Regions from separate parts of the Streptomyces sp. NPDC107654 genome, predicted to be linked through region 3. Evidence: riboswitches for the same ligand, from Rfam matches in the RefSeq annotation. Region 3 holds a riboswitch; each other region holds the start of a gene.
The links. A riboswitch is a leader RNA that binds a small molecule or an ion and turns the genes downstream of it on or off. The one in region 3 is predicted to bind cobalamin.
Positions count from the first base shown of each region.

Region 1: another riboswitch for cobalamin. It lies ahead of nicT (Nickel transporter NicT); the one in region 3 lies ahead of ACZ7N4_RS13945 (prenyltransferase/squalene oxidase repeat-containing protein).
Region 2: another riboswitch for cobalamin. It lies ahead of ACZ7N4_RS34935 (cobalamin biosynthesis protein); the one in region 3 lies ahead of ACZ7N4_RS13945 (prenyltransferase/squalene oxidase repeat-containing protein).

Region 1 covers NZ_JBVKBI010000007.1:324,414-335,206, reverse strand. The annotation lists gene ACZ7N4_RS16020 (hypothetical protein) at 1-128, opposite strand, end outside; gene ACZ7N4_RS16015 (SDR family NAD(P)-dependent oxidoreductase) at 172-837, opposite strand; gene ACZ7N4_RS16010 (DUF4328 domain-containing protein) at 870-1,586, opposite strand; gene ACZ7N4_RS16005 (DUF6445 family protein) at 1,683-2,369, opposite strand; gene ACZ7N4_RS16000 (DUF4142 domain-containing protein) at 2,625-3,347, shown strand; gene ACZ7N4_RS15995 (glycoside hydrolase family 13 protein) at 3,448-5,106, opposite strand; gene ACZ7N4_RS15990 (metalloregulator ArsR/SmtB family transcription factor) at 5,187-5,537, opposite strand; cobalamin riboswitch at 5,619-5,802, shown strand; gene nicT (Nickel transporter NicT) at 5,829-6,899, shown strand; gene ACZ7N4_RS15980 (nucleoside hydrolase) at 6,900-7,862, opposite strand; gene thrS (threonine--tRNA ligase) at 7,894-9,132, opposite strand; gene ACZ7N4_RS15970 (hypothetical protein) at 9,494-10,285, shown strand; gene ACZ7N4_RS15965 (helix-turn-helix domain-containing protein) at 10,290-10,793, opposite strand, start outside.
Region 2 covers NZ_JBVKBI010000031.1:50,641-61,433, reverse strand. The annotation lists gene ACZ7N4_RS34950 (putative cobaltochelatase) at 1-864, opposite strand, end outside; gene cobN (cobaltochelatase subunit CobN) at 861-4,511, opposite strand; gene ACZ7N4_RS34940 (cobyric acid synthase) at 4,508-6,016, opposite strand; gene ACZ7N4_RS34935 (cobalamin biosynthesis protein) at 6,013-6,957, opposite strand; cobalamin riboswitch at 7,068-7,209, opposite strand; gene ACZ7N4_RS34930 (hypothetical protein) at 7,339-7,566, opposite strand; gene ACZ7N4_RS34925 (inorganic phosphate transporter) at 7,598-8,851, opposite strand; gene ACZ7N4_RS34920 (lysozyme) at 8,995-9,687, opposite strand; gene ACZ7N4_RS34915 (class II aldolase/adducin family protein) at 10,218-10,793, shown strand, end outside.
Region 3 covers NZ_JBVKBI010000006.1:304,650-314,639, forward strand. The annotation lists gene ACZ7N4_RS13925 (ECF transporter S component) at 1-689, opposite strand, end outside; gene ACZ7N4_RS13930 (ABC transporter ATP-binding protein) at 686-2,332, opposite strand; gene ACZ7N4_RS13935 (energy-coupling factor transporter transmembrane component T) at 2,329-3,465, opposite strand; gene ACZ7N4_RS13940 (hypothetical protein) at 3,486-4,397, opposite strand; gene ACZ7N4_RS13945 (prenyltransferase/squalene oxidase repeat-containing protein) at 4,394-7,156, opposite strand; cobalamin riboswitch at 7,278-7,411, opposite strand; cobalamin riboswitch at 7,495-7,570, shown strand; gene ACZ7N4_RS13950 (prenyltransferase/squalene oxidase repeat-containing protein) at 7,695-9,107, shown strand; gene ACZ7N4_RS13955 (cobalamin-binding protein) at 9,148-9,990, shown strand, end outside.

The DNA of each region.
Region 1 (10,793 bases), on a different contig from region 3:
GGCAGGGCGACGCACGACACCAGGGCCCAGAAGGGGCAGCACAGCCAGCAGCCGACGGACACCGCACCGAGCCAGACCGCGATCTCCGCCCTCTGCCGCGGCTCCTCCGCCACCTGTGTCCTGTCCATGCGGGGCAGTCAAGCAGGCACCGCCGCCCGCGCCCGCGCCGGGTCAGCCGGCGAGGTCGTCGGCGTAGTGGCGGAAGCCGTGGCGGTCCCGGTGGAGGCTCCACAGGGTCTCGGCGAGGACGTCCGGGTCCTTGCGGGCGTGGCCCGCCGTGATCGCGCCCGGGATCACCAGCTGGGCGACGTGGATGCCCTCGCCGGCCAGCCGGTCGTGCAGCAGGTGGCCGTAGGCGCTCTCCGCGGCGAAGGCGATCGAGGTGCCGGCCCGCTCGGGATGGGGGACGGCGGCGCTCCCGCCGTTGACGAAGAGGATCGTGCCGCGCCCGAGCCGGCGCATCCCCGGCAGCACCTGCTGCACGGCGGCCACCGGCCCGTACACGGAGAACTCGATCGGCCCGACCAGGTCCCGGTGCCCGGTGTCCAGCACGGGCCGCATGAAGTCCCGGTGCGGCACCGGGCTGTACTGGAGCACCTCCACGGTCCCGAGGGCCTCGGCCAGCTCCCGCAGCGCCGCCGCCAGCGCCTCGGGCCGGCGCACGTCGGCGGTGAAGCCGCGCGTGGTGATCCCCTCGGCCGCCAGCCCGCCGGTGATCGCGTCCAGCCGGCCCCGGTCCCGGGCGACCAGCCCGACGGCGAACCCCTCCCGTCCGAACCGGCGCGCGACGGCGGCCCCGAGCCCCGGTCCGGCTCCCACGACGGCGACACTGCTCATGCCCGTCATCCGTACCCGCGCGGGCCGCAGCCTCACACCGGCTGCGGCAGCCGGTGCGGGGCGGCGGCCGCCCGCATCCGTGCCACCTGGGCGGCGGTGACCGCCCGTACGGCGAACGCGCCGGCGACGGCGGCGCCGACGACCGCCGCGTCACTGGCGAGCAGCGGCCACACCTCGGTGTAGGCGCGGGCGATGATCTCGTCGGTGGAGTCCTCGTAGACGATGCCCACCCCGCTGAGCATCCCGAGCAGCCAGAGCCCCCACCACACGTTCACGGAGGCGGGCAGCCGGCGCCCCGGGGCGGAAGCGCGGAACGCGTCGGCGACGATGCCGCGCGGGAACCACAGGTTGACGACCGGGACGATCCAGCCCGCGTACACCCAGATGCCGGCGTACCTGGGCGGCCGGCCGGACAGCAGGCGCGCGTTGTCCCGCAGCCGCACCACCCAGGAGAGGAAGAGCAGGGCGCAGACCAGCACGGCGGCACCGCCGAGGGACGTGACGAGGTGGTACGAGTCCTCCAGCGCGGTGAGCGGCCGGTGCACCCCCTCGCCCTGGTCCGGCGGCCCGGAGCCGGGTTCGCCGGCGAGAGCCAGCCGCGTCTCCCACACGCCCCGCGCCACCCAGGCGGCGCCCGCGAGCAGCAGCCCGGCGGCGGCCAGCCGTCCCGTCACCCGGACGTCCCGGTACGGCGTCGCCTCCCCGGCGGCCCGCTCCTGCCGCGCGGCCGGCGCGTCCTCGTGTCCCATCGCCCCTCCCCTTGCCGGTGTCCGGACTCTTCCCGGCCTCCTCCGGTGAGGACGACGGCGTGCGGCCCCCCGTTCCGCCCGGGGGGAACGTCAGGGTCAGGCCATCCAGAAGAACACGGCGGTCATCCGCTTCTCCGCCAGCGTCCGGCCGGAGTAACCGGTGGCGCTGTGCACCAGGTTGGCGTGGTACAGCAGCAGCCGGTTGTACCTGTGCGGGACGCGCACGTCCTCCTCGAAGGCGTCCGCGCCGACGTACCGGGTGCCGAGGGCCTCGACCAGGTTGGTGTGCGGGGCCTGGACGACGTTGCCGCCGAGCCGGCCGCCGGGCAGGGACTGGCGGTAGAAGCTGGTGCCGCAGTCCTTCGGCACGTCCGGGTTGAGGTAGAGCACGGCCGCGTACCGGCACAGGGCCCTGGAGTCGGTGTGCGGGCGGGGCGCGCTCTCGCCCTCGCCGACCACCTGGACGCAGTTGTGGTTGAGGGTGCCGCCGCCGGGCGTCCGCTGCACCCACAGCTCCTTCGCCCCGGTCGCCTTCTTCACCAGGCGCTCGATCCGGGCGAGTTCCGCCGGTTCCAGACCGGGCATGGCGCGCAGGCCGGGCCAGGTCTCGGAGGTGTACGGGTACCCCTCGACCCAGTCGTCCTTGGCCAGACACCGCTGCCGTACGGCGTCGGCGTCCGGCAGGACGTCGTCCAGCACCCAGTAGTCGCGGCCCTTGGTGGGCTTGCGGTAGGGCAGGACGGGCAGCGCGGCGGGGGTGCGCGGCGGTGGCTGTGGGGGCATGCGGCGAATCTAGGCGGCCGGCCGGTCTGCCTTCTCCCGGGCGCAGGTCAACCTTCTGCCCGGCAGCGGCCAACCTTTGGCCAAGGGCACCGGGGGATTCTTTACCCGGGGCCGCCGATCTTTACCCGGGACCGCTGAGAAGAATCGCCGTCGCGTCCGTACCGCTGTGTGTCCGAACCATGGGCGGGATCCCCAGCAGGAGGAACGGTGCGCTTTTCGCGGAACGCGACGGGAACGCTCTTCGTGGGCGGTGCCATGGCTCTGACCCTCGCGGCACTCGCCTACCCGGGCATGCTCGGCCTCGACACCGTCTCCAGCTCCCAGACGCGCATCATCGCCAACACCCAGTGGGGGCCGCTCACCGAGGGGGACCGGGACTTCGTGGTCAAGGTGCGGGCGGCGGGCCTGTGGGAGTACCCGCTCGGTCAGATCGGGCTGCAGAAGGGCAGCTCGAAGGGGGTCAAGACGGCCAGCGCGCACCTGGTGGACGGGCACGCGGCGCTGGACGCCTCCTGCCGCAAGCTCGCCCCGATGCTGAACATCACGCTGCCCAATGTGGCGAGCCCGCAACAGGAGGGCTTCGTGAACCAGTTGAAGGGCGAGAGCGGCAAGCAGTTCGACACCGACTTCGCCAACATCCTGCGGATGACGCACGGCTCGATCTTCAACACCATCGCGAAGATCCGTTCCACCACGAAGAACTCGCTGGTCCGCGCTCTCGCCGACCAGGCCAACGACACGGTTCTGGACCACATCACGGTGATGGAGAAGACCGGTCTGGTCGACTTCGACCAGACCATCTTCAACCAGACCACCCCGCCGAAGCTGCCCTCCTCCGACCTGACCCCGCCGGCCCCGCCGGCGGGCCAGCCGGAGGTGGTGCTCACCCCGCCGCCGACCGCCACGTCCACCCCGCTGGACCTGAGCGGCCTCCCCGGCGGCGGCACCGCCCCCGGCCCCAGCCCTTCGGCCGGTTAGGGCCTCGCGACGTCGCGCGTGGGGGAGTCGGCAACCGGCGACAACGCCGCAGACGTGCGTGCCGGACCCCGCGACCCCGGCACGTTCCGGACGAGAGGCCCTAGGCCAGCCACACCGTGGTGTCCGGCGGCAGCGCGCTCCCCTCCGGCAGCGGGGTGCTGCTGAGCAGGATCTCGCCCGGCGGCAGCGGTACCGGCTCGGCGGCCAGGTTGGTGACGCTGCGCCAGCCGTCGGAGCGGCTGAAGTCCAGCACACCGGCCGGCGCGTCCGGGGTCCAGGTCAGGGTCTCGCCCGCGAGCAGCTTGCGGCGCAGCCGCAGGGCCGTGCGGTACAGCTCCAGCGTGGAACCCTCGGTCCCGGTCTGCGCGTCGACGGCGTACGCCGCGAAGGACGCGGGCTGCGGCAGCCAGGAGGCCCCGGGCCCGAAGCCGTAACTGGGCCCGGTCGTCGTCCACGGCAGCGGCACCCGGCAGCCGTCGCGGCCCTTGCGGACATGGCCGGTCTGCTCCCAGATCGGGTCCTGGAGCACCTCGAAGGGCAGATCGGCGACCTCCGGCAGGCCGAGTTCCTCGCCCTGGTAGAGGTAGGCCGAGCCGGGCAGCGCCAGCATCAGCAGGGTCGCCGCCCGGGCCCGGCGCAGCCCGGCCGCCGCGTCGACCGCGGGCGCGGCACCGTCGGCGAGCAGCCAGGCGGCCGGGTCGGTGTCCGGCGGCAGCATCAGCCGGGAGGCGTGGCGTACGACGTCGTGGTTGGACAGCACCCAGGTCGCGGAGGCCCCGGCGGCCCGGGCCGTGGCCAGCGAGGCGGCGATGACGTCCCGCAGCTCCCCGGCGTCCCAGCGGGCCTCCAGGTACTCGAAGTTGAACGCCTGGCCGAGTTCGTCGGGGCGGGCGTACAGGGCGCGGCGGTCGCCCGGCACCCAGGCCTCGGCGACGGCCATGCGCGGCGGGCTGTACGCGTCGAAGATCTTGCGCCAGTCCCGGTAGATCTCGTGGACCTCGTCCCGGTCCCAGTACGGGTGGCTGCCCGGCGGCACCAGCGGCAGCGCCTCCTCGCCGGTCGCACCGAGGCCGCCGACGTCCCGCAGTGGCTCGGTGAGGTCTTTGGCCAGACCGTGGGCGACGTCCACGCGGAAGCCGTCCACGCCCCGGTCGGACCAGAACCGCAGGGTGGTGCGGAAGTCGGCGCGGACCTCCTCGTTGTCCCAGTTGAGGTCGGGCTGTTCGGGGGCGAAGAGGTGGAGGTACCAGTCCCCGTCGGGCACCCGCCGCCAGGCGCTGCCGCCGAACACCGACTGCCAGTCGGTGGGCGGCAGCTCCCCGTGCGCGCCCCGCCCGGGCCGGAAGACGTACCGCTCCCGGGCGGCGGAGCCGGGTCCGGCGCGCAGCGCCTCCTCGAACCAGGGGTGCAGGTGGGAGGTGTGGTTGGGGACGATGTCCACGACGACCTTGAGGCCGAGCCGGTGCGCCTCGGCGACCAGGGCGTCGAAGTCGTCCAGGGTGCCGAGGCGCTCGTCGACGCCGCGCGGGTCGATGACGTCGTAGCCGCCGTCGGCGAGTTCGGAGGGGTAGAAGGGGCTCAGCCACAGGGCGTCCACGCCGAGCGTGGCGAGGTGGTCCAGACGCCGGGTGACACCCCGGAGGTCACCGAGGCCGTCTCCGTCGGCGTCGGCGAAACTGCGCGGGTACACCTGGTAGATGACGGCCTGGCGCCACCAGTCGGGGTTCCTGGGCGAGAGGTCCGGCGAGCGGTCTGCCATACGGGCTCCCATGGGACGGACGACAGTACGGAATCTGTATCTGTCCACATTGCCCGGAAAGGGAACCTTTTCGTGGGCGGTCAGACCGTGCAGTGCTCCAACAGGCCCTGTACCTCCACGTCCACCACCCGGTACCGCACCACGCGCCCCTCCTTCTCCCCGGCCACGACCCCGGCCGCCCGCAGCAGCCGCAGGGCCTGGGAGACGGCCGGGTCGTTCATGCCCGTGGCGACCGCGAGGTCCGACACGGCGAGCGGCCCGGTGCGGTGCAGGGCGAGCAGCAGCGCGAGCCGGTTGGCGTCGGCCAGCAGGGAGAAACGGTCGGCCCAGGTGCGCAGGAGCCCCGCGTCGCCGATGGCGGCGATCGCCTCGCACACCCGGTGACCGTCGATGGTGCGACGGTCGGCTCGGTCGGCAGGCACGAGATGCATGCCCCCCATCCTCGCAGGCGCACTTTTGTGATCTTGCATACCTGCGCGGGTGCGCAGCTATGCAGGAAAGCGCGCACCCCTCTACGGTGGGCGGGCCGTGGTGTTCGGGAAGTCGATGCAAGGTCGACGCGGCCCTCGCCACTGTGATCGGGGAGTTCCCGTCCCGTCCGGCACCCGCCGGGCCACTGGTCGTACGACCGGGAAGGCAGGGACGGCGGACGTACGACCCGTAAGCCAGGAGACCGGCCACGGCACTCATGAAGTGATCCACGAGGTGCTGGAGCATGAACGATGGCCGATGCCACGACCTTCCGCTGGCGACGCGAGGACACCGTCAGGACGGCGGGCCTGATGGCGGTGATCATCGCCCTGCACGTCGTCGCCTTCGGCATCCTGTACCTCCTCGTGGCCCCCCGGCACTACAGGATCGGCACCGACGTCTTCGGGGTCGGTCTCGGCATCACCGCCTACACCCTGGGCATGCGGCACGCCTTCGACGCCGACCACATAGCGGCGATCGACAACACCACCCGCAAGCTGATGGCCGACGGCAAGCGGCCGGTGTCGGTGGGCTTCTGGTTCGCGCTCGGCCACTCCAGCGTCGTCGTCCTGCTGGCCCTGCTGATCGCGGGCGGCACCTCGCTCGCCGGCAAGGTGATGAACGAGGGCTCCACCACCCACCAGGTGCTCGGCTTCCTCGGTACGACGATCTCCGGCACGTTCCTCTACCTCATCGCCGCCCTGAACCTGATCGCCCTGGTGGGCATCCTGAAGGTCTTCCGGGCGATGCGCGCGGGCGCGTACGACGAGAAGGAGCTGGAACAGCACCTGGACTCGCGCGGCTTCATGAACCGGATCCTGGGCCGCCTCACCAAGTCCGTCTCCCGCCCCGGCCAGATGTACCCGCTGGGCTTCCTCTTCGGCCTCGGCTTCGACACGGCCACCGAGGTCACGCTGATGGTGATGGCGGGCTCCGGCGCGGCGGCCGGCCTGCCCTGGTACGCGGTGCTGTGCCTGCCCCTCCTCTTCGCCGCCGGGATGAGCCTGTTCGACACCCTCGACGGCACGTTCATGAACTTCGCCTACCAGTGGGCGTTCGCCAACCCCGTCCGCAAGGTCTTCTACAACCTCGCCATCACCGGCCTGTCCATCGCCGTCGCCTTCTTCATCGGCACGATCGAACTGGTCGGCGTCCTGCACGAGAAGTTCGCCCTGCACGACGCGGTGACCGGCTGGATCGCCGGCCTCGACCTCGACAACGTCGGCTACCTCATCGTCGGCCTGTTCGTGGCGGTGTGGGCGGCGGCCCTGACGTACTGGCGGCTGGCCCGCGTGGAGGAACGCTGGTCGGCCGCCGACTGACTACCGCTCCACCGTCTCCAGGTACAGCTTCACGTACCGATCGGCGTCGACCTCCAACGCGACGTCCACCAGCGCCGTCTCACGGCCCCCCTCGTGGATCTCCGACTCGCCCAGCCGGGGCCGCCGGTCGACGATGGTCTGGCCGCGGGTCGGGCCGGGGGCGAGGGAGACCTCGACCGGGAGCAGGCGGGTGGTGATGCCCTGCGGGTCGGCGACCGCGCACACCGCGCCGGCGTCGCCGAGACCGCCCGCCTCCTCGGCCTCCGGCGGCTCGCCCTGGTGGGCCGGCCGGTGGGCGAGGAGTTCGCCGGCCAGGCGGGTGCCCGGCTCGCCGCTCCCGCGCAGCCGGTGCACCTCGGCGCTGTCCACGACGACCTGCCGGAAGACGTCCAGGCCGTACATCGTGATCGGCACCCCGGCCGTGAGCAGGATCGCCGCGGCCTCCGGATCGTGCCAGACGTTGAACTCCGCGACCGGCGTGGCGTTGCCGACCTCCACCGCCCCGCCCATGAACACGATCCGCTCGATGTTCCGGGTCACCTCCGGGTGGGTGCGCAGGAGCAGGGCGATGTTGGTCAGGGGCGCCGTCGGGATCAGGGTGACCGGGCGCGGGGAGGCCAGGATCTCGCGGTGCAGGAGCGTGACCGCGTCGACGTCCACCGGGGTCCGGGCGGGCGCGGGCAGGCCCAGGTCGCCCATGCCGTCGGCGCCGTGCACGGGGGCGTGACGGGCGGGCTCCAGCAGCGGGCGCTCGGCACCCCGGGCCACCGGGATGTCGGGGGCGCCCGCCCGCTCCAGCACGGTGAGGGTGTTGCGGACCACGCCGTCCACGTCGGTGTTCCCGGCCACGCAGGTCACCGCCCTGAGGTCGAGTCCGGGGTGGCGCACGGCGAACAGCAGGGCCAGGGCGTCGTCGACACCGGTGTCGCAGTCGATGATCACGGGGATGGGCTGACCGGTCACGGCGGGCTCCTTCCGTCGTCTCGACCTTAGATCAGGCCCAGAGCGCGGTGCCGCGTGCCGCCACCCGTTCGGCGACGCGCCGCAGCAGCTCGCTCCCGGGCAGCGCACCGGGCCGGCGGCCGTCCCGCAGGCGTACGGCGGCCAGCCCGGCGCCGGCCTCCCGGGCCCCGATCACCGCCTGGTACGGCACCAGGCGCGCCGCGCGGACCCTGGCGCCCAGGGTCCCCTCTCCCGGCCCGGCGAGTTCGGCGCGCAGGCCCAGCGCGAGCGCCTCCCGGACCAGCGCCGCCGCCGGCTCCACCTGCTCCTCGGCCACCGGCAGCACCACCAGCTGCACGGGGGCCAGCCAGGCCGGGAACGCGCCGGCGTGGGTCTCCACCAGGTGGGCGACGACCCGTTCGACACTGCCGATGACGCTGCGGTGCACCATCACCGGCCGGTGCTTCGCGCCGTCGGCGCCGATGTAGCGCAGGTCGAAGCGGGCGGGCTGGTGGAAGTCGATCTGCACGGTGGACAGGGTGGACTCGCGGCCCGCCGGGTCCGCGATCTGCACGTCGATCTTCGGGCCGTAGAACGCGGCCTCGCCCTCCGCCTCCTCGTAGGCCACCCCGGCCTCCGCGAGGGCCTCCCGCAGCAGCCCGGTCGCCCGGCGCCACAGCTCCGGGTCGGCGACGTACTTGCCGCCCGCGCCGGGCAGCGAGAGCCGGTGGCGCACGGCCTCGATGCCGAGGTCGGCGTGGGCGCGGGCGATCAGCTCCAGCGCGGCGCGGGCCTCGGCCACCGCCTGGTCCGGGGTGCAGAAGACGTGCGCGTCGTTGAGGTGGACGGCGCGGACCCGGGTCAGGCCGCCGAGCACGCCGGACGGTTCGGCGCGGTGCATGGTGCCCAGCTCGGCGATGCGCAGGGGCAGTTCGCGGTGGCTGCGGGAGCGGGAGCGGTAGATCAGGGCGTGGTGGGGGCAGAGGCTGGGCCGCAGGACGACCTCCTCGGCGCCGAGCCGCATCGGCGGGTACATGTCGTCGCGGTAGTGGTCCCAGTGCCCGGAGATCTCGTACAGCTCGCGCTTGCCGAGCGCGGGCGAGTAGACGTGCCGGTAGCCGGCCCGGCGTTCGGCGTCCCGGATGTACTCCTCCAGGGTGTGCCGCACGACGGCCCCGTCCGGCAGCCAGTAGGGCAGCCCGGCGCCCATCAGCGGATCGGTGCCGAAGAGCCCGAGGGCCCGCCCGAGCCGCCGGTGGTCCACGGCCTGCTCTTCCGCCTTGCCGTTCATCCGTTCCTCCTCCGTCGGGAGGCGGACGCCCCGGTGCACGACGAAGCCCCGGGGCGTGCGCCCCGGGGCTTCGATGCTGGTCAGGTGTCAGCGCGCCGGGACGGTGTCCGGCGTCGTCGTGCTCGACGGATGCGAGTGGGCGCGCTGCATGCCGGGCACGCTACCGCGCCCGCCTTCCCCGGCACCACGGACTTTTTCCGCCGCCCCCTCCCCCGGCACCACGGCTCTCCACCGCCCCGCCCGGCGCCACCGGTCTCCTCCGCGCCCCTCACCCGTACGGCCCGGAGCGCTGGTGAGCGGATCGGCCCGGTGGTGCCGTGAGATCAGGCACCGTCGGCCGCACGCAGCCCAGGAGGCACCCATGATCCCCGCGATACGCACCCGCGTCCCCCGTGGCGTCCTCCTCACCGTCCTCGCCGCCGGCCTCATAGCCGCCGGCGGCTGCGCGGCCCTCGGCCTGAAGCACCCGGCGAGCGCGCCGTACCCGCTGCCCACGATCGACCGGCCGAGCCAGACCTCCAGGGCGTCCGCGCGGGCCGACGGTTCCACGCTCAGCGACGAGCAGGCCCAGTCGGCGCTGATCAACGAGACCGACCTGGGCGCCCCCTGGACGCCCACGCGCGGCGCGGCCACCTGGCGGGACGGCCTGCTGAAGGCCCGGACCACGGCCGGGGAGTGCCAGCGGCTGCTGGACGCCCTGTACAGCGACGAACTCCTCGGCGCCCCGGCCCGCGTCGCCGTCGGCCTGGACGACGCCGACACCGACGCCCAGCTCCGCTACCAGATCGGCGCCCGCCGCCCCGCCGACGTCGACGCCGTCCTGTCCTGGCTGCACACCCTCCCCGTGCAGTGCGCCCGCTTCACCGCCACCACGGACACCGGCCTGGTGGAGGACGTCCGGGTCGTGGAGGCCCCGCTGCCGGAGGTCGGCGACGCCCGGCAGGGCCTGCGCCTCACCCTCGCCACCACGAACGACGACGGCGAGGCGTACCTCCTCACCATGGACCTGGCCGCCGTCCGCGTCGGCGAGGACGCCTTCGCCCTCACCAACGCGGGCCTCGGCGACGTCCCGAACGACGCCACCCAGGCCGCCGTCCAGATCGGCGCCCTGCGGCTGGCGGACATCCGCAGGCAGGGGCGGGCCCAGGTGTGAGGGGTCACAGCGGCGGCTGCGCCGGTGCCGGCCCCAGGGTCGTGGTGCCGGGGGCGGTGCGGTGGCCGAGGCCGGTGCGGTAGGCGTCCAGCGCGGCCTCGACGCGGCCCGTGCGGCGGAGCAGGTCGCCGAGGAGGCGGCACAGGTCGGCGAGGTCACCGGCGGCGCCCGCGCGTTCCAGGAGGCTGAGGGCGCGGACGTAGTGCTCCTCGGCGGCCTCCGTGTCGCGGGCGTCCTCCGCGATGATGCCGAGCAGGCGGTGCGCGGCGGCGGCGTGGACGGCGCCGCGCTCGGAGGAGAAGTCGCCGAGGACGCCCCGCAGCAGCCCGGCGGCCTCCTCGGACCTGCCCCGGCGGTGCAGCACGTCGGCGAGTTCGACGGCGGCCTGGCTGCGGTACAGGGCGGCGCGGCTCTCCGAGAGCATGGCGTACGCCTGCCGCAGCTCCGTCTCCGCCCGGTCGAGTTCGCCGTTCTGCGCGCTGACGTAGCCGCGCATCCAGTGGCAGTT
Region 2 (10,793 bases), on a different contig from region 3:
GGCCAGCGCGGTGGCGGTCCGCGCCATGACGATGTCGGCGCGCATCCCGTCCACCTCGAAGGCCGCACAGGTCGCCGCGATCTGCTTCAGCGCACCGTCGCCCAGCCGCACCGACGGCAGCAACGCCCGCGCGGCGGCGATCCGCTGTCGCACGGCGGCCTCCTCGTCGGCCCAGCGGGCGGCGAAGGCACCGGGGTCGTCGTCGTACGCCAGCCGGCGCCGGACGACCTCCACCCGCTGCTCCGGCTCACGCGAGGCCGCGACCTCCACGGTGAGCCCGAACCGGTCCAGCAACTGCGGCCGCAGCTCGCCCTCTTCCGGGTTCATGGTGCCGACGAGGAGGAACTTCGAGGCGTGCCGCACGGACACGCCCTCGCGCTCCACGTACGAGGCCCCCATCGCCGCCGCGTCCAGCAGCAGGTCCACCAGGTGGTCGTGGAGGAGGTTGACCTCGTCGACGTAGAGGATCCCGCGGTGCGCGTCGGCCAGCAGGCCCGGCTCGAAGGCCTTCACGCCCTCCGCGAGCGCCCGCTCGATGTCCAGCGCGCCGACCAGCCGGTCCTCGGAGGCGCCGACGGGCAGCTCGACCATCCGCGCGGGCCGCTCGGTGCCGTTGCCCGCCTCGTGCGGGCCGTCCGGGCACGAGGGATCGGGCGAGGCCGGGTCGCACGAGAACCGGCACCCGGGCACGACGGCGACCGCGGGCAGCAGCGCCGAGAGCGCCCGCACCGCCGTCGACTTGGCGGTGCCCTTCTCGCCGCGCACCAGCACACCGCCGACCGCCGGCGACACGGCGTTCAGCAGCAGCGCGAGCCGCAGGTCGTCCTGGCCGACGACGGCCGTAAACGGGAACGGGGTGGTCACTGGTCGCCCTCCAAGTCGCCTTCCAGCTCCAGGTAGGTGGCGCGCAGCCGCTCCAGCGTGTCCGCGTCCGGCTCCGCCCACAGCCCGCGGTCCGCCGCCTCCAGCAGGCGCTCGGTGATGCCGCGCAGCGCCCACGGGTTGGACTTCCGCATGAAGTCCCGGTTCTCCGGGTCGAAGACGTACTCCGCGCTCAGCTTCTCGTACATCCAGTCGTCGACCACGCCCGCCGTCGCGTCGTAGCCGAACAGGTAGTCCACGGTCGCCGCCATCTCGAAGGCGCCCTTGTAGCCGTGCCGGCGCATGGCCGCCATCCAGCGCGGGTTGACCACGCGGGCCCGGAACACCCGGTGGGTCTCCTCGCCCAGCGTCCGGGTCCTCACCTGATCCGGTACGGCCGAATCGCCCACGTACGCCTCCGGGTTGGCACCCGTCAGGTGCCGCACCATGGCGACCATGCCGCCGTGGTACTGGAAGTAGTCGTCGGCGTCGACCAGGTCGTGCTCCCGCGTGTCGACGTTCTTCGCCGCCACCGCGATCCGCTTGAACGCGGTCTCCATGTCCCCGCGCGCCGCCCGCCCGTCGAGCCCGCGCCCGTAGGCGTAGCCGCCCCAGACGGCGTACACCTCGGCCAGGTCGGCGTCGCTGCGCCAGTTCCGGGCGTCGATCAGCGGCAGCAGACCCGCGCCGTACGCCCCCGGCTTCGAGCCGAAGACGCGGGCCGTCGCGCGCCGCCGGTCACCGTGCTCGGCCGCGTCCTCGTCCACGTGCGCCCGCACGTAGTTGGACTCGGCCGGCTCGTCCAGCTCCGCCACCGCCCGTACCGCGTCGTCGATCAGCCCGACCACATGCGGGAACGCGTCCCGGAAGAAGCCGGAGATGCGGACCGTGACGTCGATGCGCGGGCGCCCCAGCTCCGCCAGGGGAACCACCTCGAAGCCCGTCACCCGCCGCGAGGCCTCGTCCCACACCGGGCGGCAGCCCAGCAGCGCGAGGATCTCGGCGATGTCGTCGCCCTGGGTGCGCATCGCGGACGTGCCCCAGACCGTCAGGCCCACGGACTTCGGGTACGCCCCGGTGTCCTGGAGGTAGCGTGCGACCAGGGAGTCCGCCAGCGACTGGCCGACCTCCCAGCTCAGCCGGGACGGAATGGCCTTGGGGTCGACCGAGTAGAAGTTCCGGCCCGTCGGGAGGACGTTGACCAGGCCGCGGGTCGGGGAACCCGACGGGCCCGCCGGGACGTAGCCGCCGTCCAGCGCCCGCAGGATGTGCCCGATCTCGTCCGTGGTCCGCGCCAGCCGCGGTACGACCTCCTCGCACGCGAACTCCAGCACGGCGACCGCCTCGGGGAGTTCCGCGCCGAGCGCGCCCCGCAGGACCGCCGGGACGACCGCGCGGTCCCACGCCCGCGCCTCCATCTCCTCCACGATCCGCCGGCACAGCCGCTCCAGCAGGTCGATCGCGTCGGACGCGGTCCGCGCGGGGCCCTCGACCAGGTCCGTCAGCTCCACCGGCACCTTCACCGGGGCACCCGGCTCGGCCAGCAGCTCCTTCTCCACCATCCCGAAGTGGGCCGCCAGCGAAGCCCGCAGACCGGGCAGCGCGTTCGCCCGCCCGCCCCACACCTGCGAGGCGCGCAGCACGGCCAGCACCAGGTTCACCCGTGGTTCGCCGGCCGGCCCGCCGCCGAGGATGTGGAGCCCGTCGCGGATCTGCACGTCCTTGATCTCGCACAGATAGCCGTCGATGTGCATGACGAACTCGTCGAACGCGTCGTCGTCCGGCTGCTCGTCCACGTGCAGGTCGTGGTGCAGCTCCGCCGCCTTCACCAGCGTCCAGATCTGGGCGCGGACGGCCGGGGCCTTCGCCGGGTCCAGGTCGGAGACGAGCGCGTACTCGTCCAGCAGCTGCTCCAGCTTGGCCAGGTCACCGTAGGTGTCGGCACGCGCCATCGGCGGCACCAGGTGGTCGACCACCGTGGCGTGCCCGCGCCGCTTGGCCTGGGTGCCCTCGCCGGGGTCGTTGACGATGAACGGGTAGACGAGCGGCAGGTCGCCGAGTACGGCGTCCGGGGCGCACCCGCCCGACAGGCCGAGGCCCTTGCCCGGCAGCCACTCCATCGTGCCGTGCTTGCCCATGTGCACGATCGCGTCCGCGCCGAAGGAGTTGTCCAGCCACCGGTACGCCGCCATGTAGTGGTGCGACGGCGGCATGTCCGGGTCGTGGTAGATCGCGATCGGGTTCTCGCCGAAGCCGCGCGGCGGCTGGATCATGACGACGACGTTCCCGAACCGGAGGCTGGCCAGCACGATGTCGTCGCCGTCCACGTAGAGGCTGCCCGGCGGCTCGCCCCACGCCTCGGTCATCGCGTCCCGCAACCCGGGGTCGAGCCTCTCGAACCACGCCCGGTAGTCGGCCAGCGGCACCCGCGCGGGCGCCGCGGCCAGCTGCTCCTCGGTCAGCCACTCGACGTCGTGGCCGCCGGCCGCGATGAGGCGGTGGATCAGCTCGTCCCCGCCGGACGGGTACTCGGTGAGCCCGTACCCGGCCTCCCGCAGCGCGTCCAGCACCCGTACCGCCGACGCGGGCGTGTCCAGACCGACCGCGTTGCCGACCCGGGAGTGCTTGGTCGGATACGCGGTGAAGACCAGGGCGACCTTCTTCTCGGCGTTCGGCTTGTGCCGCAGCCGGGCGTGCCTGACGGCGATCCCGGCCACGCGGGCGGCCCGCTCGGGGTCGGCGACGTACACCGGCACCTCGTCGGGTCCCTGCTCCTTGAAGGAGAACGGCACGGTGATCAGCCGGCCGTCGAACTCCGGGATCGCCACCTGCATCGCCGCGTCCATCGGGGACAGCGCCGCGTCGGACTCCTCCCACGCGGCCCGCGAGGAGGTGAGGCAGAGGCCTTGCAGCACGGGGACGTTCAGGTCGGCGAGCGCGCCGATGTCCCAGGACTCCTCGTCGCCGCCCGCCGATGCCTGCGAGGCGTGCGTGCCGCCGGCCGCGAGCACGGTGGCCACCAGCGCGTCGGCACGGCCCAGCAGCTCGTACAGCCCGGGGTCCGCGCCGCGCAGCGAACCGCAGTACACGGCGAGGGCGTTGGCGCCCTGCGCCTCGATCGCCTCGCACAGGGTGTCCACGAAGGCGGTGTTGCCGCTCAGTTCGTGCGCCCGGTAGAACAGCACGCCCACGGTCGGCCGGCCGTCGACGACGGTACGGTCGCCGTGGACGCCGAACTCCGGCATCTTCCGCGGCTCCTCGAAGCCCTCTCCGGTCAGCAGCACGGTGTCCGACAGGAACCGGGACAGCTCCTGCAGGTTCGCGGGGCCGCCCTCGACCAGGTACTTCAGCGCCTCCGCGACCACACCGGCCGGCACCGACGACTCCGCCATCAGCTCGGCGTCCGGCACGGTCTCACCGCCCAGCAGCACGGTCGGGATGCCGGACGCCTTCAGCGCGGCCAGCCCGTCCTCCCAGGCCCGCTTGCCGCCCAGCAGCCGGACGACGGCCAGGTCCGCGCCCTCGATCAGGCCCGGCAGCTCCCCGGCGACGTCGACCCGGGTGGGGTTGCCGATGCGGTAGCCGGCGCCGGAGGCCCGGGCCGCCAGCAGATCCGTGTCGGCGGTCGACAACAACAACACTGTGCTCATGCGGGCGCTCCCGGTGGAATGAAAGGCAGTCCTTGCGGCGCGCCCGACTCGATGAGCCGCCACAGCGCGTCCGTGTCCGCGTGCTGTTCGATGAGGTCGCCGAGCCGGTCGAGCTGCTCCTCGCGCAGCGCGGCGAAGGAGGTGTCCGGCGCGGGCACGAAGCGGCGGCCCGCGGCGGCGGCCACCTCGCGCAGGAAGGCCCGGCGGAAGCCGTCCGACTCCAGCGAGCCGTGCCAGTGCGTGCCCCAGGTCTGGCCGACCCGGCAGCCGTCGAGGAAGGGCTCGCCGCCCTCGACGGTGGCCACGCCGTGGTGGATCTCGTAGCCGTCGACCCGCTCGCCGAGGGCCTCGCCACGGGGCCGGGTGAGGGTCTTCTCGCGGGCGAAGCGCACCCGGACGGGCAGCACGCCGAGACCCGGGACGGCTCCGGCGCGGGACTCGACCTCGTCCTCGATGTGCTCGCCGAGGATCTGGAAGCCGCCGCAGACCCCCAGGACGGGACGCTGTTCGGCGGCCCGCCGTACCAGCGCGTCGGCGAGTCCGCGCTCCCGCAGCCACTCCAGCGCCCGTACGGTCCCGCGCGTGCCCGGGACCACCACGAGGTCGGCGTCCGCCAGCTCCTCCGGCCGGTCCACGAACCGCACCACGACGCCCGGTTCGGCGGCCAGGGCGTCCACGTCGGTGAAGTTGGACATCAGCGGGATCGCGCACACGGCGACCCGCAGCACGTCCTCGCCGACCGGGGGCGTGACGGTGGACTCCCGTACGGTGCCCCGCAGCGACACGCGCAGCCCGTCCTCCTCGTCGATGCCGAGCCCGTGCCGGAAGGGCAGCACACCGTACGTCCGCCGCCCCGTCAGGTCCCGGAGCATGTCCAGCCCGGGCTCCAGCAGGCCGACATCGCCCCGGAACTTGTTCACCAGGAACCCGGCGACCAGCTCCTGGTCCTCCGGTGAGAGCAGGGCGACGGTGCCGAAGAAGGACGCGAAGACGCCCCCGCGGTCGATGTCGCCGACGACGAGCACGGGCAGCCGCGCGTTGCGTGCGATGCCCATGTTGACGATGTCCGTCCGCCGGAGGTTGATCTCGGCCGGACTGCCCGCCCCCTCACAGATCACCGCGTCATACGTGCCCCGCAACTCGGCCAGGCAGTCCAGCACCGTGCCCAGCAGCCGTTGTTGGCGCCCGCCGTGGTACCCGCGTGCGCTCAGCTCGCCCACCGGCTTGCCGAGCAGCACCACCTGACTGCTCTGCTCGCCGCCGGGCTTGAGCAGCACCGGGTTCATCAGCGCGGTCGGCTCGACCCGGCAGGCCTGCGCCTGCATCGCCTGCGCCCGCCCGATCTCGGCGCCCTCGCGCGTGACGAACGAGTTCAGCGACATGTTCTGCGCCTTGAACGGCGCGACCTTCACCCCCTGGCGTACCAGCCAGCGGCAGATGCCGGCCGTCACGACGCTCTTGCCGGCGTCGGAGGTGGTGCCGGCGACGAGGAGACCACCGTTCACTTCCCGCGTCCTTTCAGCAGCCGGCGTGCGGTGAGCGTGCCGGCGAGGGCGAGCAGGCCGACGCGGCGGGAGAGCCGTACGGCCCGGTCGATGTCGGTGACCCGGACGGGCCGCCCGGCGGCTCCGTTGAGGACGGGCCGGTGCTCGACCCGGCCGCCGTAGGAGAGCGTCCCGCCCAGGCGTACGCCGAGGGCACCCGCGAAGGAGGCCTCCACGGGACCGGCGTTGGGGCTGGGGTGCCGGCGCGCGTCGGCCTTCCAGGCACGCAGGGCACCCAGCGGATCGGGTCCGGCCGCGGCGGCGAGCACGGCGGTCAGCCGGGCACCCGGCCAGCCGGCGACGTCGTCGAGGCGGGCGGAGGCCCAGCCGAAGCGCCGCAGACGGGGGGACTTGTGACCCACCATCGCGTCCAGGGTGTTGACCGCCCGGAACCCGAGGAGCCCCGGGACCCCCGCCACGGCACCCCAGACGAGGGCGCCGACGACGGCGTCCGAGGTGTTCTCGGCGACCGACTCGACCACGGCCCGGGCGACACCGTCGGCGTCCAGCGCCTGCGGGTCCCGGCCGCACAGGTGGGGCAGCCGCGCCCGGGCGGTCTCGATGTCCCCGGCCTCCAGGGCGCGTCCGATGGCGCGGGCCTCGCGGGCGAGCGAGGTGCCGCCGACGACGGCCCAGGTGGCGGCGGCGGTCAGCGCGACGGAGGCGGTGGGGGAGGGGCGTACAGCGCGTGCGGCGAGTGCGCCGAGCGCGACGGCGCCACCGGCGCACACGGTGGTGTGCAGGGCGCCCCAGCCGCGGTGGTCGTGCCACAAGGCGCCTTCCACGGCCCCGGCCGCCCGGCCGAACACGGCGACCGGATGCCCGCGACGGGGATCGCCGAGGAGCAGGTCACCGAGGACGCCGGCGGCGGCGCCGTACGCGTATGTGCGATCGGCACCCATCGGCTCAGCCGGCCGTGGGCACAGGAACGGGCCTGACAGCCCTGGTGCTGGTCCTCGATCGGCAGCCGAGCATGGCGATATGTGTCCTCACTCAGGGTGTCCGCGCCCTGGTTCGACGTGCATCGGCGGTGAGAGTTCCTGGCTCCCGGGAAGTTCTTCCCCGGTGACAGTGGCGGGACCGCGCCGGATTCGCACCGGCTTCCTCTCCTGCCGCCGTTGATGGCCTGGGCAGTCCACCACGCGCCCGGAAGGGCCGTCAACTTGCCTTTGACCTGCGTGGGGACAGTGTGCTGATCCCCACACCGCGGGGCGCGCGGGGTCTGCCGGGGTACGGCAGAGGCTCCCCGCACGGCGTGCGCGGGGAGCCTTTCGGTGGTGTGGTCAGGCCTTGGCCACGATCAGGTTGATGCCGTACGCCACCGCCGCCGCGCAGGCCGCGAAGCACAGGTAGGCGCCGGTGACGGCGAGGGCGGCGGAGTCCCCCTGGGCCGTGGCCTTCTCGCGCCGGTTCAGGCCCGCGATGCCGAGCGTGAACAGGGTCACCAGGCCCACGGTGACCACGAGGCTGACGCCGAACACGGAGCCCAGGGCTGCCCAGTCGATCTTCATAGTGCTTCCTTCGCTAACCGGGTGCTCGGGGTCAGACCGCGGCGGCCGGCGGGGCGGCCGGAGCCGGTTCGGCGGGGGCGGTGGCCTGCTGCGGGAACGTGAGGTCCACATCGGCGGCGACCGTGCCGGTGGGCGGCGGGATCACGGCGGCGATGGCGGTCGTGACCACACCGGCGGGCTCCTCGGTCTCCTCGACCACGTTGGTGTGGTCGACGACCTCGCGGCGGGAGATCTTCCAGATCGCGGCGGACGCGGCGACCAGGAAGACGGCGACCACGGCGGTGCCCCAGTCACCCAGGTCGGTGACGGCCTCGGCGCCCGCGCCGACCAGCGCGGCGGCCGGGAGGGTGAGCGCCCAGGCGACGAACATGCGGGTCGCGGTGGACCAGCGGACCACACCGCCCTTGCGGCCCAGGCCCGCGCCCATCACCGAGCCGGAGACGACGTGGGTGGTGGAGAGGGAGAAGCCGAGGTGGGAGGAGGCCAGGATGGCGGTCGCGGCGCTGGTCTGGGCGGCGAAGCCCTGGCGCGGCTCCAGGTCGGTCAGGCCCTTGCCCATGGTGCGGATGATGCGCCAGCCGCCGATGTAGGTGCCGAGCGCGATGGCCAGGCCGGCGGAGAGGATCACCCAGGTGGGAGGGTTGGAGCCGGGGGCGATCGAGCCGCCCGCGACGAGGGCGAGGGTGATGATGCCCATCGTCTTCTGGGCGTCGTTGGTGCCGTGCGCGAGGGAGACCAGGCCGGCGGAGGCGATCTGGCCGGCGCGGTAGCCCTTGCGGGTGGCCTCGCCGTCGGCGGTGCCGCCGATGCCGTAGGAGAACCGGGTGGCCAGCAGCGAGGCGAGGCCCGCCACGATCGGCGCGGCGACGGCCGGGAGCAGCACCTTGGTGACGAGGACGTCACCGTGGACGGCGCCGAAGCCGGCGGAGGCGACGGTGGCGCCGACCAGGCCGCCCATCAGGGCGTGCGAGGAGCTGGACGGCAGGCCCACGAGCCAGGTCAGCAGGTTCCAGAGGATCGCGCCGACCAGGGCGGCGAAGATGACCTCGGGACGGATGCCGGTCTCGTCGACGAGACCCTTGGAGATCGTGTTCGCGACCTCCACGGAGAGGAAGGCGCCCACGAGATTGAGGACGGCGGACATGGCGACCGCGATCTTCGGCTTCAGGGCGCCTGTGGAGATGGTGGTGGCCATCGCGTTCGCGGTGTCGTGGAAACCGTTCGTGAAATCGAACGCGAGAGCGGTTGCCACCACTATCGCGAGGATCAGCGAGAAGCTTTCCATTTACCCAGGCAATCGTTCGAGGTCATTGGCGGGTCGAACGTAGGCAACCTGGGTGAACGGAAGATGAACTGAGACGGGCGTGAGGATGTCCGTCACGCGCGTACGAGGCTCCGCTCCCCTCTCCCGGCCCAAGCGCCCCTTGGCTAGCGGCCGCGGGCCAGGACCCGCAGCCTGCTCAGGGAGCCGTTGAAGAGATTCTGGTCACCCGGCAGCCGGCCCTTGGTGCCGTACTGCCAGAACGTCCAGTACCGCCAGCCGCCGGGCAGGGCGCCCGGTCGCGAGGTGCCGTGACGGGCGATCCACAGGGCGTGCGAGGAGGAGAAGGCGCGACTGTTGCCGGTGCACAGCCTCCACCACTGGGTCGTGGTGTAGATCAGCGGCCGGCGGCCGGTCTCCCGCTTGATCTCGTCGCTGAACGACCGGATCCAGCGGACCATCCGTTTCCTGTCCAGCCCGTAGCACTTGTGCCGCGCGTCGTACGGGTTGTACTCGATGTCCAGCGCGGGCGGCAGCGTCCAGCCGTCCGCCCGCCAGTCCCCGCCGTGCCGTACGAAGTAGGCGGCCTGCCGGGCCCCGGAGGACCGGTCCGGCAGCGCGAAGTGGTACGCGCCCCGGATCAGGCCGGCCTTGCGGGCGCCGGTGTACTGCCCCGAGAAGTAGGGGTTGCGGTAGGCCGTGGACTCGGTCGCCTTGATGTACGCGAACCGGGCGCCCCTGGCCCGGGCGGCGGCCCAGTCGATCCGCTTCTGGTGCGACGACACGTCATGCCCCCGGGGCAGCCCGGCACCGGCCCTCGGCATCCCGGCGGCGTCCGGGGCCGCGGGCTCCTGCCAGATCCCGGCTGTCCACGCGGAACCGGTGGCGGTGGCCGGCGAGATCCCGGCTGTCCGCGCGGAAACGGCGGCCGGCGGGGATGTGCCGGCCTCGGCCTGCCCGGCCGCCTTCGGTGCGCCGCCGGCCGTCCGCAGGGACCCGGCCGGCCGCGGCGAGTCCGTCGAGGCCGACGCCGGTGGTCCGGCCGGACCGGTCGGCGCCTCCCCCGCGGATGCGGCCCCGGCGGGTGCGGGGCCGGCGAGGGCGAGGACCGCCGTGGCCGCGGTGAGAACCGCGGCGCGGCGGCGGGCGAGGGTGCGTTCACGGGCCATGCGTCTCCCCGGGGCGGCGGACGGCCTGCCTCCCGCGGGCGGCGGCGGTCGTCCAATGGGCAGGAGGGACCATTGAAAAACCCGGCGATCACCGAATGGGCGACGATTTGATGCGGTTCCGGGTGGTCTGTCATAAAATGCGCCCGTTCGGCCGCACGGTCTCCGGGCGGAAGCCGCCGCCCCGCCCGCTCCGCGCACCCCCCGGCTGGCAGGATCACCGCATGGCTGAACCGATTCTGCACACCGACGACGGGCACCAGGACGAGGTACGGCTCTGGGCGGAACTGGTCGCTACGGCCCGCCGCAGCGTCGCCGACGGACTGGTCGTCGGCACCTCCGGCAACGTCTCCGCCCGCATCGGGGACCTGGTGCTGGTCACCCCCTCCGGCGTCCCCTACGACCGGCTCACCCCCGCCGACATCACCGGCGTCGACCTCACCGGACGCCAGGTGCTCGGCACGCTCGTACCGACCAGCGAGCTGCCCATGCACCTCGCCGTCTACCGCACCACCGACGCCCGGGCCGTCGTCCACACCCACGCCGTGCACGCGACCGCGGTCTCCACGCTCGTGCCCGAGCTGCCCCCGGTCCACTACATGACCGGCGCCCTCGGCGGTCCCGTACGGGTCGCCCCCTACGCCACCTACGGCACCGACGAACTCGCCGAGAACATGCTCCGCGCCCTCGCCGGCCGCTCCGGCTGCCTGCTGCAGAACCACGGCACGATCACCCACGGCGCCACCCTCGACCAGGCCTACGACCGTTCCGCCCAGCTGGAGTGGATGTGCCGGCTGTGG
Region 3 (9,990 bases):
GCCCGGCCGGTGTCCCAGCCCAGCGAGGTGGCCAGATCGAAGGCGACATAGCGGTGCCACTGCTCCGTGAAGGGCAGGCCCGGCAGGTACGCGATCGAACTGTTGGGGTCCAGGGAGAAGGGCCAGAAGGAGAGGTTGAGGAGGAAGCCGAAGAGGTAGCCGGAGAGCGAGCCGTAGACGGCCAGCATCAGCACCTCACGCCGGCCGCTCGCCCGGGGGAGGAATCCGGCGAGCATCCCCACGAAGGCGCAGCCGAACATCTGGTACGGCATCCACGGCCCCACTCCCCCGGTGATCAGTGCGGAGGCGAACAGCGAGGTGCAGCCGAGCACGAAGCCGAAACCGGGGCCGTACACCCTTCCCGCCAGGACCAGGACGAAGAAGACGGTCTCGATGCCCGCCGTTCCGGCGCCGAGCGGACGCAGGGCTGCGTTGACGGCGGAGAGCACGCCCAGCATGGCGAGCGCCTTGGAGTCGATGCCGCCCTCGGCGATCTCCGAGAGGACCACGCACAGGACCAGCACCAGCAGGACGCCGAAGATCAGCGGGGGCGCGTAGTTGGAGCCGAACGTGCCCGGCGCGACCACGAACGGCCAGAAGAAGGCGACGAGCCCGAGGAAGGCGGCCAGAGCCATGATGACGCCGACGCGCGGGGTCAACCGGATGGCAGTGCCGATGCGCGTACTCATGGGCGTGCCGCCTCGTCTCGTTCGGTGCCGAGCGCCTTTGCCACTTGGTGGACCGTGAGGAACGGCAGCGGGGAGAGGATCTTCGCCGTCTGCGGGGCGAAGGTCGGCGAGGACACGATGACCTCCGTGGTCGGGCCGTCGGCGACGACATCGCCTTCGGCCATGACCACGACGCGGTCGGCGGCCCGGGCGACGAATTCGACGTCGTGCGTGGAGATGACGACCGTCCGGCCCTCCTCCGCGAGAGCGTCCACAATGCCGATCAGTGCCGTCTTGGCCCGGTAGTCCAGTCCCCGGGTCGGTTCGTCCAGCAGGATGACCCGGGGGGCGGCCGAGAGCTGGATGGCGAGGACCAGAGCGAGTTTCTGCCCCTCGGAGAGATCTCGGGGATGGGTGGCATCGTCGATGCCGGGCGCGAGCCGGTCGAGGAGGGCACGCGCCTTGACCTCGGTGCCCGATTCGGTCTCGGCCTGGGCGAGTTCCTGCTCGACGCTCTCCAGGTAGAGCAGGTCGGCCGGGGTCTGCGGGACCAGCCCGACGAGCTGCCGGGCTTGAGCCGGCGGTACGCAGTGAGGGTCCGTCCCGCCGGTGCCGTCGGTCACCCGTACGCTTCCCGCCCGGCGGGGTCCGGAGCCCTGCAGGGCCCACAGGAGCGAGGACTTGCCGGAGCCGTTGCGGCCCATCAGCGCGGTGACTTCGCCCGCGTGCAGGTCGAGGTCGACTTCGCGTACGGCGGTGACGCCCCGGTAGGCGACCGTGATGCCGCGCGCGGTCAGGAGCCGCGTCCGTTTGTCGTGCGGCAGCGGTGGCCGGACGGGTACGGGCGGGCGTGCGGCGAGCGTGGCTCGCAGGGGTGCGGCGGCGCGGCGGGCGTCGCGGATGGACAGCGGCAGCGGTGACCACTTCGCGGTCCGGCCGAGTTCCACGATCGGTGGTGCGATCGTGGACGTCCGGAGGATCTCGGCGGGTGTGCCGATGCGGGCGTGGCCGTCACCGGGCAGATGGATGACGCGGTCCGCGTACTGGACGACGCGTTCGAGGCGGTGCTCGGCCATCAGGACGGTGACGCCGAGGTCGTGGACGAGGCGGGTGACGGCGGCGAGGACCTCCTCGGCCGCGGTGGGGTCGAGGGCGGAGGTGGGTTCGTCCAGGACCAGGACACGCGGGTGGGCGGTCAGGACCGAGCCGATGGCGACGCGCTGTTGCTGGCCGCCGGACAGTTCGTGCAGGGCGCGGTGGCGCAGATCGGCGAGGCCGAGCAGGTCGAGGGTCTCCTCCACACGCTTGCGCATGGTCGCGGCAGGGATGGCCAACTGTTCCATGGCGTAAGCCAGTTCCTCTTCGACCGTATCGGTGACGAATCCGTCGATCGGGTCCTGGCCGACCACGCCGACGACGTCGGCGAGTTCACGCGGGGGATGCTCGGCGGTGTCGCGGCCGTCGACGGTGACGCGGCCGTACAGGGTGCCGCCGGTGAAGTGCGGCACCAGTCCGTTGACGGCTCCGAGGAGGGTGGACTTGCCGACGCCGGTGTGCCCGACGACGAGGCAGAGTTCGCCCTCCTCCACCGTGAGGTCGACGTCGCGCAGGGCGGGCCCGGCCGCGTCCTCGTACTGGACGGTGACCTGGTCGAAGGTGATCACGGTGTGGTGGCTCTCTGGGCGGGGCCGGGCGGAGGGGCGAGGAAACCGGCCGCTCCGGCGAGGAGGATCGCGGCGGTCGGGACGAGAGGGAGGTCCGGCCAGGTCAGCGGGTAGTAGGTGGGGTTGAGCTGAGCGGGGTCGTAGCCGAGGTTGCTGAAGAGCAGGACGGCGGACAGCACTCCGCTGCCGGCGACGGCCCACTCGGGCAGGGTCCAGGGGTCGGGCCGGTAGACTGTGCGGGTGACCCGCCGCCCGCCCAGTCGCAGGCCCGCGACGCACAGGACGGCTCCGGCGGTCATGGCCGGCAGCCCCAGGAGTGCCGGCGCGGTGGCGTCGAGGAGCCCGTACGCCCCCGCGCACAGACCGCACATGCCCAGCAGCATCAGCGCGCCGGTGACGCGGCGGGAGCGTCGGGTCGCGGTGCCCGCCCGGCCGTATCCGCGCGAGTCCATGGCGGCGGCCAGCCGCAGGGAGCGTTCGAGGGCGTCCTCCAGGACGGGCACCACGATGCCGCGCAGCGCCCTCATTCCTCGCGTGCGCGTCGCCCGCAGCTTCTTGGCGCGGGCGACGCGTTGCACGCTCTGCACCAGCTGCGGCGCCACGCTGATCGCGACGGTGACCGCCACTCCGAGTTCGTACAGCGCCCCGGGCAGAACACGCAGGGCGCGCTTGGGGTTGGCGAGGGTGTTGGCGGCACCGATGCAGCACATCATGCAGGCCAGCCGCAGCCCGTCGGTGGCCGAGGACAGCAGTGCCTCCAGCGACACCGGACCGCCGATCCTGATGCCGGCGTACCAGCCGGGGGTGGAGATGTGCGGCAGGGAGAAGACGAAGTGGTCGCGTGGGGTGATGCCGGTGGCGAAGACCGCGCGGAAGAGGACGCGGATCGCCACGACCGTCAGGGCGAGGCAGAGGTAGTACTTGAAGCCCCGCGCCCACGGGGCTTCGGTGCGCCGGGCCGTGACGACGTAGCCGAGGACGGCGAGCACGAGGAACAGCAGCAGCGGGTTGTCGGTGCGGCTGACGGCGGTGGCCAGGGCGAGGGCCCACACCCACCAGGCCACGGGGTGCAGCGTGCGCGGGAGGCGCCGGCCGCCGCTGCCGGACACCGCGGCGGCCGGTGACGCCTCCATGGTCGTACGGGCCACCGGCGTCACTCGGTACGCCGGCGCCGGTGTGCCACGTATCCGGCGGCGCCGCCGATCAGGACAACGAGCCCGGCGCCGGTGGCGACGGGGACGAGCGAACCCGAGTCGTGCTGGGCATCGGCGGCCGGCTCGGCGTCGACCACTCGGGTGCCCATGCTGGTGCTGGACGCGGTGGGTGACGGGCTGGTTGTGGTGGCGCTGGGGGACGGCGTCGGGCTCGGGGACTTGCTGGGATTCGGCTTACCCGGCTTGCTCGGCTTGTGCGACGGCGGCTCGGAGGGCGCCGTCGTCGGCTGCCCGGGAGCCGGGCCGGTGTCCACGTCGGGCGGCAGGGAGGGTGCCTTGTGCGTGGACGCGGGCTTGCCCGCGTCCCCCTGCGGCCTGGTGTTGTGGGCGCGGAGCTGGTCCGGGGTGATGGTCGGGCGACCTTCGGTGCCCTGAATGTTCGTACCGCCGAAGATCCACAGGTCGACGCTGCCGGGCTTGGGCTTGTAGAGCATCGCGCCCAACTGGCTGTAGCTCCACGTCTTCGCTCCCGGGTCGGCGTGCCAGTACGACCAGTAGGCGGAGGCCGGTGGGGTGAGCACACAGTCGTCCTCGGCGGGCGTCGGGTACTGCTTGCCGCCCTGGAAGCCGCTGTATCCGATCCGGCAGACGAACGCCGGGCCGTCGTGCCCGGTGCCGGTGGTCCTCCAGCCGGCCTGATTGAGCAGGTCGTAGCCCGTCGTCGGGGTCGTGCCGCAGGAGCGCAGGACCGGGCCGCCCCAGTGGCTGAAGTCGACGGCGAGGACGACGCCGGAGGTGGTGGTGCAGCGGCCCATGGGCTGCGGGTCGGCGGCGGCCGGAGTGCCGGTCGCCACGACCGCCGCGGTCGTCAGGCCGAGCGCGGCGAGCACGCGCCGGAGACGTGCCTTCATCGTCCGCTCCCCGGGTCCGTGCGACGGCGGGTGATGATGACCGTGCGCCAGCCTGCGAGCACCAGCAGGGCGGCGATCGCGGCGAGGGTACCGATCTGGGCGCCGGTGGAAGCGAGAACGCCGCCGCCGCCGTCACCGCCGCTCGCGGATGTCCCGCCGTCGCGGCCGGCGGAGTCGCCACCGGTGGTGATGATCTCCGGGGCGCTGCTGCTGGGGCTCGGCGTGGGCTGCGGTGACGTGCCGGTCAGGCTGCGTTCCAGCGTGCCGAAGGAGATGCCGGTGGCGCCGCCGACGGCCTGGGTGGAGGCACGCAGGTCTGAGCCGCGCTGACCGCCCTTGGCGACGTTGAAGCCGCCGTCGGTGTTCTGCTGGGAGGCGAGGAACTTGCGCGCCTTGGCGATCTTCGACGTGTATGCGCCGGCGTCCAGGGACAGCGCCTGCACGGCGAGAGCGGCGGAGTTCACCGAGTCACCCGCGGCGCCCGGGAAACCGCCGTCGGCCAGCTGCTTGGACGCGATCCAGGCCAGCGCCTTGTCCACGGCCTTGTCGGCCTTGGTGCCGCCCGCCAGGTCGAGCGTCATGGCGGCGATGGCGGTGGAGTCCACGTCGGAGTCGTTCGTGGACGGGATCAGGCTCGGCCAGGCGCCGCCGGGCTGCTGGAGGCTCTCGAGGTACGCGATCGGCCGTTCGGCTGCCGCCTTCTCCCCCGCACGCAGCTGCGCCATCACGGCCAGGGACTGGGCGAAGACGGAAGGTGCGTACCGGTAGGCACCCTTGGCGGCGCAGGAGCGGTCGGGGGCGGAACTCGGTTTGGCGCAGGCGGCCCTCGCGAGCGCGGCAATGAGGTCGTGCCCGGCGAAGTGGCGCGGGTCGCGGCCGACGGCCTCGGCGAGCAGCGCGGTCTTGCCGAGGGAACCGCCCGCCACATACGGCGTGCCGATGCCGGTCCAGTCGTCGACAGTGCGGCCCTCGCCGTCCTTGCCACCATGGTCGAGGAAGTCGACGATGCCGCGCAGCTTGGCGTTGTTCAGGCCGGTGGCGGCAAGGGCGTAGGCGCCGTCGATGGTGAGGCCGAAGTCGGCCCGGGCCGAGCCGGTACCGGCGGTGTAGTACTGGCCCTGCTTGAGGTTGGACGCCTTGGTGAGGTAGGCGACGCCCTTCTTCAGATCCGGGCCCGTGACCGGAGTGGGCGCGCTCGGTGAGCCGGTGGGCTCGGTCGGCGGCGTGGACGGGGGTGCCGGCTTCTTCGTCGTGAGGGTGACCAGGCTCGTGCCCGCACCGGCGAGGACGGCCGGCGCAGTCGCGTAGAGCGCGGGGTCGGTGTCGGTCTCCTCGAAGCCGAAGCCGCCGTTCTTGAGCTGGTGCCGGGACAGCCATCCGACGGCCGCGTCCGCGCGCTTGGTGTCACCGAGGGCGCGCAGGGCCTGTGCGGCGTACGCGGTCGCTGTGACGCTGCCGGTGGTGGAGCCGGTGTAGCCGGGGAAGGAACCGTCCGCCCGCTGGGCCTTGGTCAGGTAGCTGCGGGCGTTGGTCACGGCGTCGTCGTGGCCGCCTGCCTTGTGCAGCACCAGGGCGACGAGGCCGGTGGTGGCGGGGTCGCCGTCGCAGTACTCGCCGGGGTGGATGAGGATGCTGGTGATTCCGCCGTCCTTGCACTGGAGCTGTGTGAGACGGTCGGTGGTCGTGGCCGGGGGCGTCGCTCCGGCGCGCAGCAGGGCCAGAACGGACAGGGCCTGGCCCTCGGTGTACGACGCGGACCGGAAGTCTCCCTTGGCGGTGCAGCCCGGGGTCGCGTCGCCGGCTTCGGGGCCCGTCGCACACACGTTCTTCGTGAGGGCGTCGATGAGGTCACGCCCGCCGAAGGCACGCGGGTCACGTTCGGTGACTTCGGCGATGAGCGCGAGGCGGGCGACGGCGGTGGCGTCCGGCGCCTGATCGGCGCCGCTCGGGTAGCCGAAGTCGCCGACGTGGGCTGCGAGGAAGTCGGTGACCTTGTCGAGCGTGGCGCTTTGGCCGTCAACCGCGGCGAGTGCGTAGGCAGTGTCGGCGGTCAGCGAGTAGTTCGGTGCGGTGGCGCCGTCGTCGACGATGCGTTCACCGTCGGTCAGGCGGCCCTTGAGCCAGGTAGCGGCGGCGGTCAGATCGACCTTGCCCGGCGCGCCGGTGGGTGTGCCGCCCGGGTCGGGCGTGTGGGTGCCGCCGGCGCGCACGTCGTCGGGAGTGAAGGCGGGCTTGCCCGTCGCACCTCCGACGTCGGTGCCGCCGTAGACCCAGGCGTCGACGTCACCGTCCTTGAGCTTGCGGTCCATGGCGCCGTACTGGCTGTAGGTCCACTCGTCCTGGCCGGGTGATGCGGTCCAGTACGACCAGTACGCCGTCGCCTGCGGAGTCAGGACGCAGGACTCCTTGTCCGGGGTCGGGTACTGCGTGCCGGAGTTGAAGTCGCTGTAGCCGATGCGGCAGATGAAGGCGGGGCCGTCGTGCTGGGTGCCGGTGGTGGTGAATCCGGCGTCGTGCAGCAGGTCGTAGCCGGTGGTGGGCGTGGTGTCGCAGCCGCGCTCCACCGTGCCGCCGAACGGCCCGAAGTCGACGGCGACGACAGCGCCCTTGGACGCGGTGCAGTCACCCACACCGTCGGCCGCGGCAGATGTCGTCGTGAGGAACGTCACGCAGGCCGCCAGCAGGATGAACAGGGCGGATACGAGTGCCGTGCCTCGTGCGCCCGCGACTCTCCCGTTTCTTCGCTTCCCCGTCCGCACCCCGGCCCCCTCGCGCCTGCCCGACGCGGGCGCAGACGTGGCAGAGGGCTTCCGTCGGACGAGGAGTTCCCTGCAGCCGGAAGCTGGTCGCACCACGCCGTAGTCCACGACGGCGTCTGTTGCTGATGAACACGCTCCAGGCATTCCGGCTCGCCCGGCGGTGCCGGGCCTACGGTTGCGGGTCAGCGCCGGATTTCGACCGGCTTTCCCTGGAACTCATTGCGTATCAGCGGGATTTGAGCACGCTTCGCGGGAACGGTCAAGGCCGCCCCCGGGCGGCCCCGGGCGAGTGGTGGCGGCAGGCATGCGCGTCCGGTACCGTCCCGGACTGCCGAGTGGGGGAACCCGGTGGGAATCCGGGGCTGACGCGCAGCGGTGTGGGACGGCAGGGGGCCGACCCGAGCCCGAATGCCCAAGCGGCGAAGCACCTTTGGAAGCCGGTCCACGCGTTCCGGACGGCGGCCACGCCCGCTGCTCCGCAGGCCACCGCCGGCCCGGCACCGGGTCCGGCCGGCGTCCTCCATCCAAGGAGCAGGCCATGCCCCGTTCGCTGTCCTACCGTCGTACCGCCCTCACCGCGGCGGCCGCATTCGGCGCGTTCGCGCTCACGACGCTGCCCGCGGCGGCCACGTCCACGCCGGCGCAGATCGCCACGTCGAAGGCGAACGGCGTCGCCTACCTCAAGTCGCTTCAAGCTGCGGACGGTTCGTACGCCGGCTCCGGGTTGTCCAACGAGTGGGCGTTCAGCGCGCTCGCCTCGGCCGGGACCGCCGCCGTGGACGTGACACCCGGCGGTGACACGAGCAAGAACGCGAGAACCGTCTACCGCAATCTGCTCTCCACCGCCGGCTGGCCCTCAGCCTCCCCCGTCGTCACGGATTACGAGCGCGCTACGCTGAACGCCTACGCCGCGGGCATCGACCCCTCCCGCGTCTCCGCGTCCCGCAACCTGATCGCCGACATCTACGGCTACTGGCAGACCGCCGAACCCGGCTACATCGGCCCGTCCGCCAACTTCAACGGCACCGTCTTCGCGGCGCTCGCCCTGAATGGCGCCAAGACACAGTCCGGGCAGGCCCGCATACCGCAGACTCTGCGCGACGCGGTCGTCACGCGCCTGCGGGCCAATCAGCACAACGACGGCGGCTGGAACTACAGCAAGGCGGAGGGCAATCCCAGCCAGCTCTCGGCCGCGAGCGACATCGACATGACCGGAGCGGCGATGGCGGCCCTGTGTGTGTCGGGCGTGTCGAACACTGACACGGACATCGTGCAGGCCAAGGCGTTCCTGAAGAGCAAGCTCGTGCCGAACAGTGGCGCCTTCAACGCCATGTTCGGTGTCAACACCGATTCCAACGGCTGGGCGGTGTCCGGTCTGAACGCCTGCGGCATCAATCCGCAGACCGGTGATTTCCTCACCTCCATGGGCAAGACACCGGTGGACTTCCTGATCGCGCAGCAGTTCAACCCGGGCGGCGGGTTCAAGTATCTGCCCTCCGACACCTCACCGACGGCGTACGCGTCCATCGACGGGCTGCGGGCCGTGGCAGGCGGCGGCTTCACGGCCACCCCGCCGGCCCCTACGACGCCGGGCGCGCCCCAGTGGGTGAGCCAGTCCTCCCTCACCTCCGGAACAGCCACGAAGCTGGGGCTCACCGTGGACGACGGCGCGGGCAACCTGAAGGTGTGCTCCGTCGCGCTCACGCCGACCGGCTCGACGACCACGCTGGGCGCCGTCCTCGACGCGGCAACCGGCGCCGCCACGCCGTCCGGCTGCGTCACGAGCGTCACCCCGTCCTCCGGCACCGGAACCGTCACCGCAGTCAACGGCAAGGCCAACAGCGGATCCAACACGTGGAAGGTCAGCATCGACGGCTCGGCTTTCACCTCCGCCACGCGCAGCACGGTCGTCGGCGTCGGCGACACGATCGCCGTGCGCTGGGGCGCCTGACGCAGCCCTGTCGGTCACGGCGGAGACCTAGAGTCGGAGTATGCGCATCGTCTCCCTGCTGCCCGCCGCGACCGACATGGTCGCCGGGCTCGGACTGTCACACCGGCTGGTCGGCCGTACCCACGAGTGCGACTGGCCTCCGCACGAGGTGGCATCCGTACCGGTCGTGACGGGAGCGGACCTGGATCAGGATGCGCTCACCAGCAGGGAGATCTCCGACGCCGTCGGTGGCTCGGCGCACTCGGGCTCGTCGCTGTACACGCTCGACACCGAGGCTCTCGCGGCTCTGCGCCCCGACGTGATCCTCACCCAGGACCTGTGCGACGTGTGCGCCGTGTCCTACGAAAAGGTCAGCCGGACGGTGCGGCTGCTCGACGCCGACACCCGGGTCCTCAGCATGGAGCCGCGTACCCTCGACGACGTCCTGGACTGCCTGGTCACCGTGGGCGAACTGCTGGGCGTCCGGGAGCGTGCCGAGCAGCAGCGGACGGCCTTGCTGGACCGTCTGGACCGGGGCCGCCGGGCGGTCGCAGGACGCGCCCGGCCCCGGGTGGCGGCGATCGAGTGGCTCGACCCGCTGTGGCCCGCCGGACATTGGGTGCCCGAGCAGATCACCACCGCCGGCGGCGAACCTCTCCTCGCCGCGCCCGGCGAGCACACCAAGCCGATGATCTGGGAGGCGGTGCGCGCCGCACGGCCGGACGTGGTCCTGGTCCTGCCGTGCGGCTTTCCTCCTGAACGCACGCTCCGGGAAGCAGAGTTGCTGACAAGTCTGCCAGGCTGGTCCGAACTGCCTGCGGTTCGATCCGGCCGTGTGTGGGTGCTGGACGGCCCCGCCTACTTCAACCGCCCCGGACCACGCGTGGTGCGCGGGGCCGAGGTA